4 regions of the Methylobacterium sp. HMF5984 genome follow, and region 4 is predicted to be linked to each of the others. Evidence: predicted binding sites of a transcription regulator. Region 4 holds the regulator's gene; each other region holds the start of a gene.
What was found. The regulator PhoB, encoded in region 4, activates phosphate uptake and scavenging genes when phosphate is short. The targets are predictions, from matches to a motif close to TGTCATNNANCTGTCAT.
Positions count from the first base shown of each region.

Region 1: the regulator PhoB is predicted to act here: its motif matches at 3,341-3,357, upstream of ACFZ8E_RS12685 (DUF2794 domain-containing protein).
Region 2: the regulator PhoB is predicted to act here: its motif matches at 1,825-1,841, upstream of ACFZ8E_RS07985 (esterase-like activity of phytase family protein).
Region 3: the regulator PhoB is predicted to act here: its motif matches at 2,610-2,626, upstream of ACFZ8E_RS06685 (ceramide glucosyltransferase).

Region 1 covers NZ_JBJFLN010000001.1:2,621,601-2,626,224, forward strand. Annotated here, with positions in the region: gene ACFZ8E_RS12675 (ABC transporter permease) at 1-1,615, shown strand, start outside; gene ACFZ8E_RS12680 (Bax inhibitor-1/YccA family protein) at 1,889-2,656, shown strand; gene ACFZ8E_RS12685 (DUF2794 domain-containing protein) at 2,941-3,315, opposite strand; gene bluB (5,6-dimethylbenzimidazole synthase) at 3,730-4,377, shown strand; gene ACFZ8E_RS12695 (L,D-transpeptidase) at 4,551-4,624, shown strand, end outside.
Region 2 covers NZ_JBJFLN010000001.1:1,676,333-1,680,956, reverse strand. Annotated here, with positions in the region: gene ACFZ8E_RS07990 (autotransporter domain-containing protein) at 1-988, opposite strand, end outside; gene ACFZ8E_RS07985 (esterase-like activity of phytase family protein) at 889-1,731, opposite strand; gene hpnH (adenosyl-hopene transferase HpnH) at 1,984-3,147, opposite strand; gene ACFZ8E_RS07975 (MMPL family transporter) at 3,775-4,624, shown strand, end outside.
Region 3 covers NZ_JBJFLN010000001.1:1,403,874-1,408,497, reverse strand. Annotated here, with positions in the region: gene ACFZ8E_RS06705 (efflux RND transporter periplasmic adaptor subunit) at 1-31, opposite strand, end outside; gene ACFZ8E_RS06700 (TetR/AcrR family transcriptional regulator) at 156-734, shown strand; gene ACFZ8E_RS06695 (histone deacetylase) at 728-1,633, opposite strand; gene ACFZ8E_RS06690 (NAD(P)/FAD-dependent oxidoreductase) at 1,630-2,580, opposite strand; gene ACFZ8E_RS06685 (ceramide glucosyltransferase) at 2,701-3,882, shown strand; gene ACFZ8E_RS06680 (type 1 glutamine amidotransferase) at 3,947-4,513, shown strand; gene ACFZ8E_RS06675 (hypothetical protein) at 4,468-4,624, shown strand, end outside.
Region 4 covers NZ_JBJFLN010000001.1:4,556,526-4,561,149, reverse strand. Annotated here, with positions in the region: gene pstB (phosphate ABC transporter ATP-binding protein PstB) at 1-448, shown strand, start outside; gene phoU (phosphate signaling complex protein PhoU) at 481-1,194, shown strand; gene phoB (phosphate regulon transcriptional regulator PhoB) at 1,312-2,013, shown strand; gene ACFZ8E_RS22060 (protein-disulfide reductase DsbD family protein) at 2,222-4,381, opposite strand; gene ACFZ8E_RS22055 (aminopeptidase P family protein) at 4,597-4,624, opposite strand, start outside.

The sequences.
Region 1 (4,624 bases), 1.9 Mb from region 4:
CCTGTACCTGACGCAGGTGATGCTGATCGCCGGGCTCGGCACGGCGATCGGGCTCACTGTGGGCGCCGCGCTGCCCTTCGCCCTCGACGCGCTGTTCCGGGACAGCCTGCCCCTGCCGCTGAACCCGACGCTGGCGCCCCTCGAGCTGCTCCAGGCGGCGGCCTACGGGCTCCTCACGGCCCTGGCCTTCGCGATCACGCCCCTGGGGCGCGCCCACGACGTCCCGGTCTCGGGGCTGTTTCGCGACGCCGTCGACCCGGCAGCCAGCGGCATCCGCCCGCGCTACCGGGCGATCCTGGCGCTGGCGCTCGCCGCCCTGGTGGGGCTCGCCGTCGGCACCGCCTTCGACCGGCGCGTGGCGCTGATCTTCATCGCCGCCGCCGGCCTCGCCTTCGGCCTGCTGCGGCTGGTCGCGGTCGGCGTGATGGCGCTCGCCCGCCGGCTGCCGCATCCGCGGCGGGCCGCGCCGCGGATGGCCTTGGCCAACCTCTACCGCCCCGGCGCCCTGACGCCGGCCATCGTCCTCTCCCTCGGCCTCGGCGTGACCCTGCTGGTGACCCTGAGCCTGATCGACGTGAACGTGCGCCGCACCATCTCGGCGACCCTTCCGGCGCGCGCGCCGAACCTGTTCTTCCTGGACATCCCGGCCGCCGATTCGGGCGCCTTCCACGACTTCCTCGCGCGCCAGGCGCCCAGCGCCAAGATCGAGCGGGTGCCGATGATGCGCGGCCGCATCGTGGCGCTGGACGACGTCCCGGCCGAGAAGATCCGCCCGCCGGAGGACGCCGCCTGGGTGCTCGACGGCGACCGGGGCATCACCTACGCCGAGGACGTGCCCGAGGGCTCGACGCTCACCGCAGGCACGTGGTGGAACGCGGAGCAAGCCAGGACGCCGCTGGTCTCGTTCGAGGCGGATCTCGCGAAAAACCTCGGCCTCAAGGTCGGCAGCCGCGTCACCGTCAACGTGCTCGGGCGGAACCTCACCGCCACCATCGCCAACCTGCGCAAGGTCGAGTGGCGCAACCTCGGCATCAACTTCGTGATGGTGTTCTCCCCCGGCACCTTCCGCGGCGCGCCGCACTCGGACCTGGCGACGCTCACCCTGCCCGGGGGCACCGACGGCGCGGTCGAGAACCGGATCCTGCGCGACGTCGCCAAGGCGTTCCCCTCCGTCACCAGCGTGCGGGTGAAGGACGCCCTCGATGCCGTCGGCGACCTCGTCGGCCGGCTGGTGCTGGCGATCCGCGGCGCGAGCGCGGTGGCGGTGCTGGCGAGCCTGTTCGTGCTGGCCGGCGCCATCGCCGCGGGGCACCGGGCGCGCCTCTACGACGCCGTGGTGCTGAAGGTGCTCGGCGCGACCCGCGGACGGCTGCTGGCCGCCTACGGCCTCGAATACGGGGCGCTCGGCCTCGTCACCGCCCTGTTCGGGCTGCTCGCCGGCACGCTCGCCGGCTGGGTGATCGTCACCCGGGTGATGCGCCTCGACTTCGCCCTCGACCTGTCGGGGGCGCTGGCGGCGGCCGCGGCCGCGGTGGTGCTCGCCGTGGTGCTGGGGCTCGCCGGGACTTGGCGCATCCTCGGCCAGAAGCCGGCACCGTACCTGCGGCAGGCGTGACCCTTGCGTATCCCCCGTGTGAGCTTGCCGCGATCGTGAACGACGGCATCGGGAGCCGTCGGCGAAGTAGCAGCGAACTTTAATCCCAGACTTCGTGAACAAATTTCACCCGCGGGGATTCATCGAAAGCGCTTTTTCAAGCTCTGCCGGGCTCTTGTGCGGGGCGGCCGAAAGCAACATATTCCGACACGAGGCGCTCGATGGCGCCAGAGGTCCCCTGCGTGGGCCTCGTCTCAAACACCACGCACGAGCGAGCCTTCCGAGGTCACTCCCATGGCATTCGACAACTCTCCCTTCCGCTACGGCGCCCAGGCGCCGTCGCAGGCCGGCACCCAGGTCGCGTTCGACCAGGGCCTGCGGACCTTCATGCTCGGCGTCTACAACAACATGGTCGTCGGGCTCGGCATCTCCGGCCTCGTCGCGCTCGGCCTCAACATGGCTGCCACCACCGCGACTGCGACCGGCCGCCTCGCCCTGACCCCGTTCGGCCAGACGCTCTACAACAGCCCGCTCAAGTGGGTTCTGATGTTCGCCCCGCTCGCCTTCATCCTGGTCTTCTCGATGCGGATGGACCGGATGTCGGCCTCGTCGGCGCGGACGATGTTCTTCGCCTTCGCGGCGGTGATGGGCGCCTCGATGTCGACGCTGCTGCTGGTGTTCACCGGCGCCAGCGTGGTGCGGGTGTTCTTCATCACCTCGGCGACCTTCGGCGCGCTGAGCCTCTACGGCTACACCACCAAGCGCAGCCTTTCGGGGATGGGCTCGTTCCTGATGATGGGCCTGATCGGCATCATCATCGCCTCGATCGTCAACATCTTCCTGGCCTCGTCGGCGCTGCAGTTCGCCGTCTCGGTGCTCGGCGTGCTGATCTTCGCGGGGCTCACCGCCTACGACACCCAGAAGCTGAAGGAGATGTATCTCTCCAGCGGCTTCGACGGCGAAGCGGCGGCCAAGATGTCGGTCAACGGCGCGCTGACGCTGTACCTCGACTTCATCAACATGTTCCAGTTCCTGCTCTCGCTCCTCGGCGACCGCCGCTGAGCGAAGACGGACCGGACGAACGAAGAAGGCCCCGGCGGAAACGCCGGGGCCTTCTTCGTTCCGGGGGAGCTACGCTTACGCCGCGCCACTTCCCCCAGCGGGCAATGTCCGCCCTGCGCAGCCCCGGGATGACGGGGAGGGTCCGGAAAAGGAATCTGAAGATGTGCGAGGCCGATCGCCTGCTCGGGGGAAGGGCCCCCGCGCCGCGATCCGGGCGCGCAGCGAGCGTACCATCGGCCAAGACGGCACCGGACGAAGGATCGCCGCGCAAAAATCCGAACGCTTCACACGGCCCGCAGGGGCTTCTCCAGCACCGCGAGCACGCGGGCGAGGTCGGTGCCGCGCTTGAGCACCACGCCGGTCGCGGCGACCACGGCGTAGGCGCCCTGGCGGCGCGCGAGCTTCGGGTCCTTCTCGATCCGGTAGAGCGGCATCTCGGAGGTGCGGCGGTAGATCGAGAACACCGCCTTGTCGCGGCGGAAGTCGAGGGCGTAGTCGCGCCACTCCCCCTCCGCGACTCGGCGGCCGTAGAGGTTGAAGATCGTGCGCAGCTCGTGCCGATCGAACGCGATCTGCGGGGCGGTGGATGGGCTCGGGAAGGGGACCACGCGGGCCGTCGAATCGTCTGTCCGGATCTCGCCGCTCGTCCGCTCGGTCATCGTTCCTCCGCCGTCGGCCTGCCGCCGTCGTCTTGCCGTCAGCCGCTGAGGATGGGCCTCGGGTGGCCGGCCCGCAAGAGTCCCGCGGCGGCGATCCGATTCGTTGCGGACGGGACACGCCCAAGAAACAAATGCCGCGCTTTCGCCCCGATCACGCCTTTCCCGAGCCGCGTTGCGGCGCGACAACGAAGGCCGAACCCTCGTCGGGTCGTGCCCGTCGACGCCCGAATCCCGAGCTCCCCAGCCCTCGGGCGTCACCGGATCCCACGACGCGACATCCCAGAGGTTTCGAGACCCAAGGACTTCAGGCCGCCCGCGAGGGCGGCCTTTTTTTGTGCCCGCCCGGCCCGTTCGATCTCCCCGGGGCCCACGGGCAGCGGGAAGGCGCAAAACCCGCTATGAGGCGGACCGACCATGACCGACCCCCGCCCGCCCCGCTTCGACGACGACTTCCGGCAGGCGCTCGACGACCTGTTCGCGTGGCGCCGCGACGTGCGCCGCTTCCGGCCCGACCCGGTGGACGAGGCCCTGCTCCGCCAGAGCCTGGCGGCGGCCCATCGCAGCCCTTCCGTCGGCAACAGCCAGCCGTGGCGCTTCGTGCGCGTCGCCGACCCCGAGCGCCGCGCCGGCGTGGTCGCGAGCTTCGAGCGCTGCAACGCCGATGCGGCCCTGCGCTACGCCGACGCCCGCCAGGCGCAGTATCGCGCCCTGAAGCTCGCGGGCCTGCGCGAAGCGCCGGTGCACCTGGCCGTCTTCTGCGACGAGGCGACCGAGGCGGGCCACGGCCTCGGTCGCGCGACCATGCCGGAGATGCTGCGCTACTCCGTGGTCGGCGCCGTGCAGACCTTCTGGCTCGCCGCCCGCGCCCGCGGCCTCGGCACCGGATGGGTCTCGATCCTCGAGCCGGCGCGCATCGCGGCGCTGCTGGACGTGCCGGGCAGCTGGCACCTCGTCGCCTACCTCTGCGTCGGCTGGCCCGTCGAGGAGCATGCCGACCCCGAGCTCGTCCGCCACGGCTGGCAGGCCCAGGACGCGACGGCGCTGGATCTGATCGAGCGGTAAAGCAGGTCTTTCGACGGACGATCGCCTTTATCACGATGAAGCCCGGCGCTTTTTACCGTCTTCCCCGAAGACGGTGAGCAAGCCCGCAGTCGTCGCAGGATGAGCTGGAACGCCGAGCTTGGCCGTGGATTATTGCTGCAGCGAACGGTCACGCTTTGCAGGAAGATCCCAAGATGTCGGTCAGGAAGTACGTGTCCACGAGCCTCGGCGGCGCGCTGCTGGCCGGTCTCGTCGCGGGGGCGCCGGC
Region 2 (4,624 bases), 2.9 Mb from region 4:
CTCCGGGCAGCGGAAGATCGAGTCCGGCGCTGCCCTGCGCGATGGTGCGGTCGAGGGCGAGGCCGCCGTTGCGCGGCTGGTCGGCGAACACGACATCGCCGCCGATCCACAAGCCGCCGGACTGGCTCCAGGGCCCGGCGAGGCCCTGGCTGCGGCGCAGGGCGGCGAGGTGGTCCTGCACGCCCCGTGTCGCCGACGCGGCGAAGCCGAGGGTCGCGCCGCCGAGCCCTTGAAGCACCACGGGCGCCGTCTGCTTCATCACCGCGAGGGAGAGCGGATCGACGTAGGTGGGCAGCGTCAAGCGATAGGCGAGCAGCACCGAATCGTTGTTGATGCCGGCATCGTAGCCCTGACCGTTGATGCTGCCCTGCCGGGTGAGGAAGTCATTGTCGTTGCCGACGAGCAGGAAATAGTCGTTCGGCGCCCGCTCGCTCAGCACCGGCACGAGACCGAGGGCCTCGAACTTCTCCGAGAGCGTGGTCTGGGTCGCCGGGTTGGTGTTGAGGTTCATGCCGAAGCGCCCGAGCTGGACCGGGTTCAGCAGGTTGACGATCTCGGTCGTCTGCGCCGGCTGGACCCCGGGCCGCAGGGTGCCCCCCGGCGAGATCGGGGTGGCCCCGTCGTAGGGGGTGCCGGCGATGTTCGTGGCCTGCGCGATGTCGACCAGCAGGACGCTCTTGTAGACGATCGGCGTGGTGTTGCCGGTGCCGAGCCCGTTCGAATCGCGCGAGAGCACGAGGAACTGGGTGTCGTTGAGGGCCAGCATGTCGCTCTGTGCCGCCGTCCGGTTCGGCGCGCCGCCGTTGCCGGTGTCGCGGTAGGTCGGCAGCTGCAGCACGTATTCGCGCGCGGGCGCGGCCGGTACCGCGCTGCCGGCGAGGTCGTAGATCAGGATGCGGGTGTTGTTGCGCTGCTGCTGATTCGGGCCGGAATCCTGGAGCGTGGCGCTCTGCAGGATGGTGACGAGGCTGCGGCCGTCGGGGGCCAGCGACAGCGCCTCGAAGCCCTGGTTGTTGCGTCGGGCGGGTTGATCGAGTTGAAGTCGAGCGCCCCGGCCGTGCGCGGCCGGATCGCGTCGGGCACGCCGAGCACGCCCTGAAGCTGCCCGCCGGCGCTGAAGTAATAGATGTTCGGCCCGTACTCGTCGCTGACGTAGAAGGAGCCGTCGAGTCGCCGCGCGAGACCTTCCGCATCGAGGCTGATCCGGCCTGCGCTCGGCCCGCTCGCCGCCGAAGGCAGCACCGCGCCGAGCTGGGTCGTGGTGCCGGAGGCCGGATCGAGACCGCTGAAGCGCCGGCCGTTGGCGTCGGTGAGCACGATGCCGCCGTTCGGCACGATCGCGATCTGCCGCTGGGAGGCGGTCGATTGCGGCAGGCCCGCGCCGGGATCGGGCGTGAAGCTGAGATTGAAGCGGTTCAGCCGGACGGCGTAATCGGAGAACAGCCCGCCGCTCGGATCGTTGTAGCCCCGATCGGGCAGCGTGTAGAGCGTGCCGCTGTAGGTGGCCCCCGAGCGCCGCCAGCTGGCGAGGTCGATCGCGAGCGCGGAGAACGAGCCCAGCGTGTCGCCGAGGAAGTCGCGGGTGGTGGCCGGCAGCCGGCCGACGCCCTGGAGACCCTGGTTCACGACGGTCGCATCGCCAACCGTCACCGCCACCGGGCCGTCGGCCGTCGTCAGGTTCGGCGTGCGGATTGCCTGGGCCGAGGCCGCGCCCGTCAGGAACGCAAGCACGCCGAATGAGCCCACGGCTCACGCCGCGCCGTACCGTGTCACCATCGCGGGATCCCCCAGCCACTCAAGCTGAGCCGCAGCTAGGGATCGGGCATGACGGCCCGGTGACGGCAGGAAGGATATTTGTCCTGCATTGGGTCGGCTGCAGACACCGTGTCGCGAAAGGCACGACGCTCCACCGAGCCTCGACGAAACGAAGGAGGCCCGCACGGTTTCCCGGGCGGGCCTCCTCGAATGCGCGTGGCCGAGCCGTCAGGCCGCGGTGCGGTTGCGGGCTTCGCGCTTGGTGTCGACGCCGGAGGCTTTGATCTCGGAGAGCTTCTGGGCGACGTTGCGGGAGAACACGAACTCTGCCGGGCGCTGGTTCTCGAGGCTGACCTCGGGGGCCATCTCGCCCTCGGTCTTGATCCCGCGGATGGCGTGGATCAGCGGCTTCCAGGGCTTGCGCACCGAATCGACCACCGAGGAGGCCTCGTAGCCCGAGTGGACCATGCAGTCGGCGCACTTCTCGTAGTTGCCGGTGCCGTAGGAATCCCAGTCGGTCTCCTCCATCAGCTCCTTGAACGTGGCCGCGTAGCCTTCGCCGAGCAGGTAGCAGGGCTTCTGCCAGCCGAACACGGTGCGGGTGGGGTTGCCCCAGGGCGTGCAATGGTAGGTCTGGTTGCCGGCGAGGAAGTCGAGGAACAGGCCCGACTGCTGGAACGCCCACTTCTGGCGGCCCTTCTCCTTGCCGGCGCGGAACACGCCACGGAACAAGTCCTTCGTCGCCTTGCGGTTCAGGAAGTGCTGCTGGTCGGGCGCGCGCTCGTAGGCGTAGCCGGGCGAGACGGTGATGCCGTCGATGCCCATCTTGGTCACGCTGTCGAAGAAGTCGGCGATCTTGTCCGAGGACGAGTTGTTGAAGAAGGTGCAGTTGATGGTGACGCGGAAGCCCATCTCCTTCGCCTTGGCGATTGCCGCCACGGCCTTGTCGTAGACGCCGCGCTGGCAGACCGAGCCGTCATGCATCTCCTTGTCGCCGTCGAGATGGATCGACCAGGTGAAGTACGGGCTCGGCTTGTACTCCTTGATCTTCTTCTCGAGCAGCAGCGCGTTCGTGCACACGATCGCGAACTTCTTCTGCGCGATGATGCCCTCGACGATCTGCGGCAGGTCCTTGTGCAGCAGCGGCTCGCCGCCGGCGATCACCACCATCGGGGCGCCGCACTCGCGCACGGATTCCAGCGCGTCCGCCACGGGCAGGCGCTTGTTCAGGATCTCGTCGGGGTAATCGATCTTGCCGCAGCCGGCGCAGGCGAGATTGCAGCGGAACAGGGGCTCCATCATCATCACGAGCGGATAGCGCTTCCGGCCGGTGAGATGCTGCTTGATGATGTAGCTGCCGATCGTCGCGACATACCGGAGGGGGATTCCCAAGATACGGCTCCTGTTTGCGTAGCCCCGAACCAAGGGGCTGCTTAACGTGAAAAAAATTCGAATTCCAGCGCTCTAGCCTGGAACCGATCTGAACGGGCCGGTCCTGGGCCGTTTCGCGTGCGTGTTTGCGGGGCTGACGCAACCGCGCCACAGCCTGAGGGCCGTTCCTGCGAACGCGTCCCGCTTCGGGGGGGACCCCATCCTGCCAATGCGTCGGCAATGCGACGGCAGTCCCGCGAAACGGCGCATCCCGTGATATTGCGGTGCGAAACGGCGCCGGCGCCACACATCGATGGGGAGAGCCACCCGCGTCGGAGGTCGCTGCGTTGCAATCGCAGGGCTGCAAGATTACTGAGCGCTGCGGCCTTGGCGCAACGATCGTGCCTCGGATGCGTCCTCATCCCGCGTCGTCCCGTGCGTTCACCGGGTCGGCGCCGCGTCTTCGGCCACACGGCATCGTGAGACGACCGCGTCTCGATCAGGTCCGATCCTGCCTCGATGCGACCGGGTGGATGTGGCGAAGGTCTCGCGCCGTCGACGGGTCCCGCGGGAACCGTCCCGGCAGCATACAAGATGTGAGAGTCGTGCGGCCTCGAAGGGCAGCCGCTCCAGGCAGGTAGGGTACTCGTGATCGAACGTCTCGTCGCGTTTTCCGTCCGACATCGCTGGGTCGTGATCGCCCTGGTGGCCCTGGTCACCGCCGCCAGCACCGGCATCGCGGCGCATCTGTTCCGCATCAACACCGATGTCGAGCGGCTGATCGATCCGAAGGAGCCCTGGCGCCAGGACGAGATCAACTACGAGAAGGCGTTCCCACAGCGCACGAACACGGTCGTCGCGGTGATCGACGGCAAGACGCCGGAGCAGGCGGAAGAGGCCGCGAGCGCCTTCGCCAAGGCGATCGCCGTCCACAAGAACCTGATCGAGACGGTCTACCGGCCCGACGGCGGCCCCTTCTTCGAGAAGAACGGCCTGCTGCTGCTGCCGCAGGCGGAACTGGAGAAGACCACCGAGCAGCTGGTGCAGCAGCAGGGCCTGCTCGGGCCGCTCGCCTCCGATCCGAGTCTGCGCGGCGTGATGCGGGTGCTGGCGCTCGGCGCCCGCGGCATCAAGAGCGGCGACGCCAAGATCGAGGATCTCGACAAGCCGATGGGCGAGATCGACCGGACGTTGCAGACGGTGCTCGACGGCAAGCCGGCGAGGATGTCCTGGCAGCTCCTGCTGTCGGGCGGCGAGAGCAAGACCACCGACCTGCGCAAGTTCGTGCTGATCCAGCCGGTGCTGGATTTCAACGCGCTGCAGCCGGGCTACACCGCGACGAAGCTGATCCGGAACGTCGCCAAGGAGCTGAACATCGATCCCGAGCACGGGCTCGAGATGCGTCTCACCGGCCCGGTCGCGGTCGCCGACGACGAGTTCGCGACGCTGTCCGACGACGCGCTGCTGAACAACCTCGTCACCGTCGGCGCCATCGTCC
Region 3 (4,624 bases), 3.2 Mb from region 4:
GATCGGCACGGACGGCGGTCGCCGCCAGCATCGTCGACGCGAGGACGATGGAAAAACCTCGGTTCACCGCGCGCATGGTCCCGACTCGATCTATCGCGGCCGGAACTTATCCGCTATCTTACCGACCGTCCAGACGGTTTTTACGGGCGGTATCGATGGACGATGGGACGGCGAAGACGCGCAGCCGGCGACAGGATCGCGCCGAGGTGATCCTCGACGCGGCCGAAGCCCTGCTGCGGCGCTCCGGCAGCCGCACGCTGACGATCGACGCCGTCGCGGTGGAAGCCGGGCTGAGCAAGGGCGGCGTGCTGCACCACTACGCCTCGAAGGATGCGCTGGTGACCGCGCTGGCGGTCCGCAAGGTCGGCCGGCTTCGCGCCGGCATCGCCGCCTGCCTCGCCGCCGGCCCGCGAGGGCCCGCCGCGCTGCCGCTGGCGGTGATCGCCCATGCCCGTGAGATGTACGCCGAGGAATGCGGGTTTCCGGATGCCCTGCTGATCGCGTCGGCTGACAACCCCGAGGCCGTGGCGGCCTTCTCCGACTTCCTGGCCGAGCAGCTCGCGGCGATGGGCTCGATCGAGGGGCGCGCGGGCCAGGGTGCGGCGCTGACCTTCTCGATCCTCGGCCTGATGCTGAGCCGCTCGCTCGACTTCCACCGCCTCGACGGCGCGGCGCTGAATTGCCTGTTCGACGCCCTCGAGACCCAGGCGCGGGCGCTGCCCGCGGATCAGTAGAGGGCGTTGGCCGCCAGCGCCTGGAACACCAGGGCGTGGCGGCCCGCGAGCGCGTCGACATCGTGCGTGTAGCCGCCGCCGATCACCGCGACGAGCGGGATGCCGCGGGCGCGCGCCTGCCCGACGACGAAGCGGTCGCGGGCAAGCAGCCCGTCGTCGCTGAGCGCGAGCCGGCCGAGGCGGTCGTCGCGATGCGGGTCGACGCCGGCATTGTAGAACACGAGGTCGGGCGCCAGCGCGTCGAGGAGGGGCGGAAGCCGCGCCTCGAGCACGGCGAGGTAGCCGGCATCGTCGAGCCCGTCGGGCAGGCCGATGTCGAGGTCGCCGGCGATCTTGGCGGTCGGGTAGTTCTTCTCGCAGTGGATCGAGAGGGTGAAGAGGTCCGGCGAGCGCGCGAGGCAGTCGGCGGTGCCGTCGCCCTGGTGCACGTCGCAATCGACCACGAGCGCCCGCCGGATCGCGCCCTCGGCCTGCAGGGCGCGGGCGGCGACCGCGACGTCGTTGAAGACGCAGAACCCCGCCCCCTGCTCGCGCCGGGCATGATGGCTCCCGCCTGCAGCGCTTCCGGCGAGACCCTGCGCGAGGGCGAGGCGCGCCGCGAGCAACGTGCCGCCGACCGAGGCGCGCGAGCGGCGGACGACGCTCGCGTCCACCGGCAGGCCGATCGCCCGCTCGATCGCCCGCGGGACCGAAAGAGCGAGGACGGCCTCGACGTAAGCCGCATCGTGGGCGAACCGCAGCAGCTCGGGCGAGGCCGGCTCCGGCGTCACGAACCCGCGCGGCGCCAGCCCGCGCTCCGTCAGGACTTCGGCGAGCCGCCCGTACTTGCGCATCGGGAACCGGTGCCCGGCCGGCAGGCTCGCCTCGTAGGCCGGGTGAAACACGATCGGCGGGATCACCGCGCGCCCTTCAGGTCCGCGACGATGCGCTCGCCCAGCGCCCGGCCGCTGTCGAAGGCCGCCTCGATCCGCGGGCCGAGGCACCAATCGCCGGCCGCGCCCAGCCGCTGCGCCGGATCGTAGAGGCAGGGCTCGCCGAGCGCCGTCTCGACCATGGCGTAGCGCCAGCGATGGACGGCGGCGTAGGCCGGGCGGACCGCCCGGCCAAGACGGGCTTCGAGCGCGCCGATCAGCGCGGCCCGGACCGCCTCGCGCGGATCCTCCAGATGCGTGCGGGACCAGTCCGGCGCGGCATGCGCCACCAGGGCGTGACCGGCCGCGCGGCCTGGCTTGGTCTCCTCGCGCACGATCAGCGCGATCGGACCGTCGGCGAACGCCAGATGCGCCTTCGAGAAGCCGGGGTGCTCGTCGAGGTCAAGGAGCAGCGACCAGCACGGCGCGTAGGTCGCCCGGTCCGGCCCGGCCAGGACGAGACCGCTCGCCGCAATCAACGCCACGACCTGCGGCGCCGGGAAGGTCAGACCAACGGCGGCGAAGGGACCGCTGGCGACGCCGTCCGCATCCGTCAGCATCCAGCCGGCCTCCGAGCGCGCGATGCGGATGATCGTGGTCTCGAGCGAGACCGGAAAGCCGTCGAGCAGGGCGCGGACCGGCGCCGGCATGCCAGGCAGGCCGACGGTGCGGCCGTCCTCGCCCCAGGACGCAGCGACGCCGGACGCGATCCAGGTTGCGCACTGCGCGCGGAACGCGTCGCCCTTGGCGCGGAAGAACTGCGCGCCGTGGTCGAAGCGCTGGCCCGTCCTGGTGCGCCGCGTCGCCATGCGCCCGCCGATGCCGCGGCCCTTGTCGAAGATGCGGACGGCGATGCCGGCTTGGGCGAGGCGTTGGGCGGCGGCGCCGCCCGCCATGCCGGCTCCGAGGATCGCGACGGTTCCGCCTTCGGCCAAAGCTTCGCTCCCCTGGGTGCGCCCGAGGCTGTCATACGGCTGAAATGCGCACCCTGTTAGGGGCAGTCCGCCGGCGCGGCCGCACGCCGCGGGACAGGCCGGTTCGGAGATGCGTGCCGCATGGGTCTCGCCAGCACCTTACCGGCCCTCGACGGCACCGCGCTCGCCCTCGCGCCGTGCGCGCTCCTGACGATCGTCCACCTCGCGAGCCTGATCGTGGCGGGTCGGCGGATCGGCCGTTCGCCCGGCGAGACCACGTTCCCCGCCGGCGCACCGATCTCCCTGGTGCGCCCGGTCTGCGGCCTCGAGACCTTCAGCGAAGAGACCCTCGCCCGCGGCTTCGCGCTCGACCACCCGGCCTATGAGATCCTGTTCTGCGTCGCCGATGCCGCCGATCCGGTGCTGCCGCTGGTCCGCCGCCTGGTCGCGGCACATCCGCAGGTTCCGGCCCGCATCCTGATCGGCGACGAGCGCATCAGCGACAACCCGAAGCTCAACAACTGCGTGCGGGGCTGGGAGGCGGCGCGACACGATTGGATCGTCATCGCCGATTCAAACGTGCTGATGCCGGCGGACTACCTGCAGCGGATGCAGGCGGCGTGGCGCGCCGACACCGGCCTCGTCTGCTCGACGCCGATCGGCGCACGGCCGGACGGGATCTGGGCCGCGGTCGAGTGCGCCTTCCTCAACACCCTCCAGGCGCGCTGGCAATATGCCGGCGAGGCGGTGGGGCTCGGCTTCGCGCAGGGCAAGAGCATGCTCTGGCATCGCCCGTTCCTGGAGGCGCAGGGCGGCATCCGGGCGCTGGCCGCCGAGATCGCCGAGGACGCGGCGGCGACGAAGCTGGTGCGCGCGGCCGGCCGCCGCGTCCACCTCGTCGCGGCGCCGTACGAGCAGCCGCTGGGGCGCCGCAGGGCGTCCGAGGTCTGGTCCCGCCAGATCCGCTGGGCGCGCCTGCGCCGGGTGACGTTCCCGCTGTTCTTCGCGCCCGAGATCGCCAGCGGCACGCTGCTGCCGTTCCTGCTCGCAGGGCTCCTGGCCGGAACCTGGACGGCGGCGGCCGGCCTCGCCGCTCTCGCAGCTCTGGGCTACGCCGCCGAGCTCCGGCTGGCGACGCGCGCCGGCTGGTTCCACGCCCCCCGCCTGCTCCTCGCCTTCGTTCTGCGCGACGCGCTGATCCCGCTGGTCTGGTGCGCGGCCTGGACCCATCGCGCGATCGTCTGGCGCGGCAACGCCATGGACATCCGCCTCAAGCCCGTCGTCCGGCCGCGACGGGTCGGGCGGACGGCGCGCCCCGCCTGACCCGGTTGCATCGCGGCGCGAACGGCGCGATGCCGGTCGCGGATCATCAGCAGCGGTCGGTCACGTGCGCATCGCCATCCTCGAAGCCGGATCGCCGCCGGCGCGGCTCGACCGCTTCCCCTCCTACGGCGCGATGACGGCTCGGATGATCGGGCCGGCGCACGACAGCACGATCTTCGATGTCCGCGCAGGACGGATGCCCTCCGATTGGCAGGCGTTCGACGGCTACGCCGTCACCGGCTCGGCGGCCGGCGTCTACGATCCGCTGCCGTGGATCGCGCCGCTGATCGCGGCCCTGCGCGCGCTCCCGCCGGAGAAGCGCCTCGTCGGCATCTGCTTCGGGCATCAGGTGATGGCGGAGGCCTATGGCGGCCGCGCGATCCGTTCGGAGAAGGGGCGCGCCCTCGGCCTGCACGGCTACGCGGTGACGGAGCGGGCGCCGTTCACGGACGACGCGACACGGATCGCGGTGGCGGCGTTCCATCAGGATCAGGTCGTCGTGGCCCCGCCCGCGACCCGCGTGCTCGCGGCGAGCGCCTTCACGCCCATGCGATGCTGGAATACCGGGACCGCGCCGCGCTGTCGGTGCAGTTCCACCCGGAATTCGAGCCCGACTACACCCGCGCCCTGATCGCCGGCCATGCCGATGCGCAGGATGATCCGGAGCGGGCGCAAGCGGCGCTCGCCTCGCTCGACGCACCGGACGACCGGCACCGGGTGGCGGGCTGGATCCGACGATTCC
Region 4 (4,624 bases):
CAATGTCGCCTTCGGCCTGCGGCTCTACGAGAAGCTGCCGAAGTCCGAGCTCGACGGCCGCGTTGAATCGGCCCTGCGCAAGTCCGCGCTGTGGGACGAGGTGAAGGACAAGCTCAAGCAGTCCGGCATGGGCCTCTCCGGCGGCCAGCAGCAGCGCCTGTGCATCGCCCGCACGGTGGCCCAGAGCCCGGAGGTGATCCTGTTCGACGAGCCGACCTCGGCCCTCGACCCGATCTCGACGGGCCGCATCGAGGAGCTGATCGAGCAGCTGCGCAGCGAGTTCACGATCGTCATCGTGACGCACAACATGCAGCAGGCGGCCCGCATCTCGCAGTTCACCGCCTTCATGTATCTCGGCGAGGTCATCGAGGTCGGCCCGACCAACCGCATCTTCATGAACCCGACGGTGCGCCAGACCCAGGACTACATCACCGGCCGCTTCGGCTGAGCCGCACCCGGATCGTTCGAGGACCCACGCCCATGCCCGGCCACATCGTCACGTCCTACGACACCGACCTCGAAGACCTGCGCCGCTCGATCTCCGAGATGGGCGGCGTCGCCGAGAAGATGATGACCGAGGCGACCGACGCGCTCGTCCGCCGCGACACCCAGCTCGCCCAGGCGGTGATCGTCGCCGACAAGCGCCTCGACACGCTGCAGCGCGAGATCGAGGAGCGCGCGGTGCTGCTCATCGCCCGGCGCCAGCCGATGGCGATCGACCTGCGCGAGACGATCTCGGCGATCCGCGTCTCGGGCGACCTCGAGCGCATCGGCGACCTCGCCAAGAACATCGCCAAGCGCGTCGTCGCGATCAGCGACCAGGCCCAGGCCCAGAAGATCGTGCTCGGCGTGCAGCACATGAGCGACCTCGTCCAGGAGCAGCTCAAGGACGTGCTCGACGCCTATGCCAGCCGCGACGTCAACGCGGCCCACAACGTGTGGGAGCGGGACGGCGAGATCGACGCGCTCTACAACTCGCTGTTCCGCGAACTGCTGACCTACATGATGGAAGACCCGCGCAACATCTCGTTCTGCACGCATCTTCTGTTCTGCGCCAAGAACGTCGAGCGCATCGGCGACCACACCACCAACATCGCCGAGACGATCCACTACCTGTCCACCGGCGAGAACCTCGCGGGCGACCGCCCGAAGAACGACGCCTCGAACTACGCGACGGTGGCACCGGGCGCCTGAGGGCTGCCGTCTCTTCCCTCCTCCCCTGCGGGGGAGGGTGGGCCTCGCGTGAGCGGGGGTCGGGAGGTCCGTGGCGATGGATGAGAAGGTCGGGCGGTCCGCCCGGGAGTGCCCTGCATGCGTACGCGGATCCTGATCGTCGAGGACGAGGAGGCGCTGACCACCCTCCTGCGCTACAACCTCGAAGCCGAGGGCTTCGAGGTTGATTCCGCCGCCCGCGGCGACGAGGCCGAGCTGCGCCTGCAGGAGCAGGTGCCCGACCTGATCCTGCTGGACTGGATGCTGCCGGGGCTCTCGGGAATCGAGCTGTGCCGCCGGGTGCGGGCGCGGCGCGAGACGGTGTCCCTGCCGGTCATCATGCTCACCGCCCGCGGCGAGGAGAACGACCGCATCCGCGGCCTCGGGACGGGGGCCGACGACTACATCGTCAAGCCGTTCTCCGTGCCGGAACTGCTGGCGCGCGTCCGCGCGCTGCTGCGGCGCGCCAAGCCCAGCCACGTCGCGAACCTGCTGGAAGCCGGCGACATCGAGCTCGACCGCGACAGCCATCGCCTGCGCCGGGCCGGCGGCGAGATCCACCTCGGTCCGACCGAGTTCAAGCTGCTCGAGTTCCTGATGCAGAGTCCCGGCCGGGTCTATTCCCGCGAGCAGCTCCTCGACGGCGTATGGGGCCACGACGTCTACATCGACGAGCGCACCGTCGACGTGCATGTCGGCCGCCTGCGCAAGGCCCTGAACCGCGCCGGCGAGACCGACCCGATCCGCACCGTCCGCGGCTCGGGGTACGCCTTCGACGAGACGTTCTCGGGCGAGGATTGAGTTCGGCTTTCGGTGGACGGCTCAAGCGACCGCAACGATCCGCGACCTGCCGTGGGTCCCTTCTTCCATGGGAGAAGGACAGGATGAGGGGCGTGAGTCATCCGGGTCGGTCACGACCCTCACCCCAACCCTTTCCCCCATGGGAGAGGAAGCCGTCGCGCACACTGAAGTGATTTCAGTCCTACGAAAATTATATTTTTACCAAGCTTCAGGGGACCTTCGTCCCCCCGCCGTCGAGCCCCGCGCTGCGGCCCGTCGCCTTCACGGCGTCCAGCGCGCTCAGCATCGTCCCCTCGGTGAGGATCTGCGGCAGCACCATCGGCTCTCCGGCACCCGCGAAGAGCAGGTAGAGCGGCACGCCGCTCCGGCCGTGGCGCTCGAGCAGGCGGGTGATCTCCGGGTTCTGGTTGGTCCAGTCGCCCTTGAGATACGTGACGTCGCGCGCGCGCATCGCCGCGCCGACCGCCGCCGTCCCGAGCGAGGTGCGCTCGTTGACCTGGCAGGTGATGCACCACGCCGCCGTCATGTCGACGAAGACCGGCCGGCCGCTCGCCAGCAGCGCGTCGAGGCGGGCCTGCGTGAACGGCTCGATCCCCTCGGCCCGGGCCTGAGCCCCCGGTGCGACGCGGTCGTGATCGAGGGTGAGGGCGAGCCCCGCCACGCCGGCGACGGCGAGCACCGCGAGGCCGCGGGCGAGCTGCGCCCGGACCGGCCGCGCGTCGCGGCCGAGCTCCCACGCCCAGGCGGCGAAGCCCATCAGCACCAGCCCGATCAGCGCCGCGAGCAGGCCCTGCGGCCCGACCTGCTGCGCCAGCACCCAGACCAGCCAGGCGACCGTGGCGTAGATCGGGAAGGCGAGGGCCTGCTTCAGCACGTCCATCCAGGCGCCGGGCCGGGGCAGGGCGCGCAGCGCCGGCGGCCACAGGGTTAGCGCCAGGAAGGGCAGGGCGAGGCCAAGGCCGAGGCTCGCGAACACGACGAGGCCGGCAGCGGTCGACTGCGTCAGCGCGAAGCCCATGGCCGAGCCCATGAACGGGGCGGTGCACGGCGTCGCCACGACCGTCGCGAGCACGCCGGTGAAGAACGAGCCCTGGAGCCCGGCCCGCCGGGTCAGCCCGTCGCCGAGCCCGGACAGCCGCCCGCCGAGGTGAAGCATGCCCGACAGGCTCAGGCCCATGGCGAAGAGCAGGTAGGCCAAAGCCGCCACCACGGTCGGCGATTGCAGCTGGAAGCCCCAGCCGATCCCGGCGCCGCCCGCCTTCAGGGCGATCAGCAGCGCGGCCAGCGCCAGGAAGGCCGCCAGCACCCCCGCGGTGTAGGCGAGCCCGTGCAGCCGGACCCGCGCCGGCGCCTCGCCGGAATGCCTCACCAGGCTCAGCACCTTGATCGACAGCACCGGGAAAACGCAGGGCATCAGGTTGAGGATCAGGCCGCCGAGCAGCGCGAGGCCGGCCGCGGTCCACAGGGTCAGCGCCTCGGCCGGGTCGGTGCGCGCCGCCGCCGGCGCCGCGATCGGCATCGCGCCGCCGCCGGCGAGCGGCGCCTCCTCGCCGAGCGCGAAGGCCTCCCGAACGAGGCCCCCGCCGGTGTCCTCGTCGATCGCCAGCACGCCGGGCAGCGATTCGGGCGCGGGGTCGGCGGGCGTCGCGCGGGTCAGCGTCAGGTGGAGGCCCGAAGCGTCGACGGTGAAGGGCTGCGGCGCGGCGTTGTCGATCGCCGTCTCGGAATAGGGGAAGAACGCCACCGCGCGGACCGTGTCCGCGGCGAGGCCCGGAGCCTCGAAGTCGAGGGCGAGCCGGTCGCCCTGGCTCGACAGCCGCACCGGCCACGGCGCGCGCTTGGGCAGGGCGGCACGGGCGCGGGCGAACAGGTCGACGTTGCCGGGATCGGCCGTGGCCTCGCGCGCGACCGGCAGCGTCAGGGCGAGATCGGCCGAGCCGGGAATGCACTCCGTCTCGCACACGAGATAGGTGAGCTTGCCCGCCAGCGTCACCGGCGCGGCCGGGTCGAGGCTCGGCGGCGGCGTGACCCGCACGAGCAGGATCGCCCCCCCCTCGTAGCCGAAGTTCATCAGCGTCGCGATCGGGATGCGGTGCGGCGCCGGCCACTGGATCGCCGAGGCCGAGAAGCCCGCCGGCAGGGTCCAGGTCACCTCCGGCGGCAGGCCGGAATCGCCGGGATTGCGCCAGTAGACGTGCCAGCCCGGCTTCATCGCCATGCGGATGGCGACGGTGAACGGCGTGGCCCCCGCCACCGCCGCGGGCTCTGCCGCGAGGCTCGCCCGCACGAGGTCGGCCGGCGGCTTGAAGCCCTGGGCCGCAACCGGCCACGCGAGCAGGGACAGGAGGAGGGCGGCTGCGCGGATCATGCGGTCCTTATCGCGCGACCGACGACGACGGTTTCACGCCGCCATCCTCATAGGCCCGAACCGGCGGAGGGTAAAATCGCGGGCGTGCGACAGGTTGGAACGGAGGCGCCGCCGGATCGCGCATTCGAAGCGCGACGCGGCTCCCCCACGCGGGAGAGGGGACCCGCGTCAAGCTGGATGTTCTCGCGGATGCGCGGTTCGATCGTTCGAACTCTTTAGGACCCGCTGCTCAACGCCGCCGTC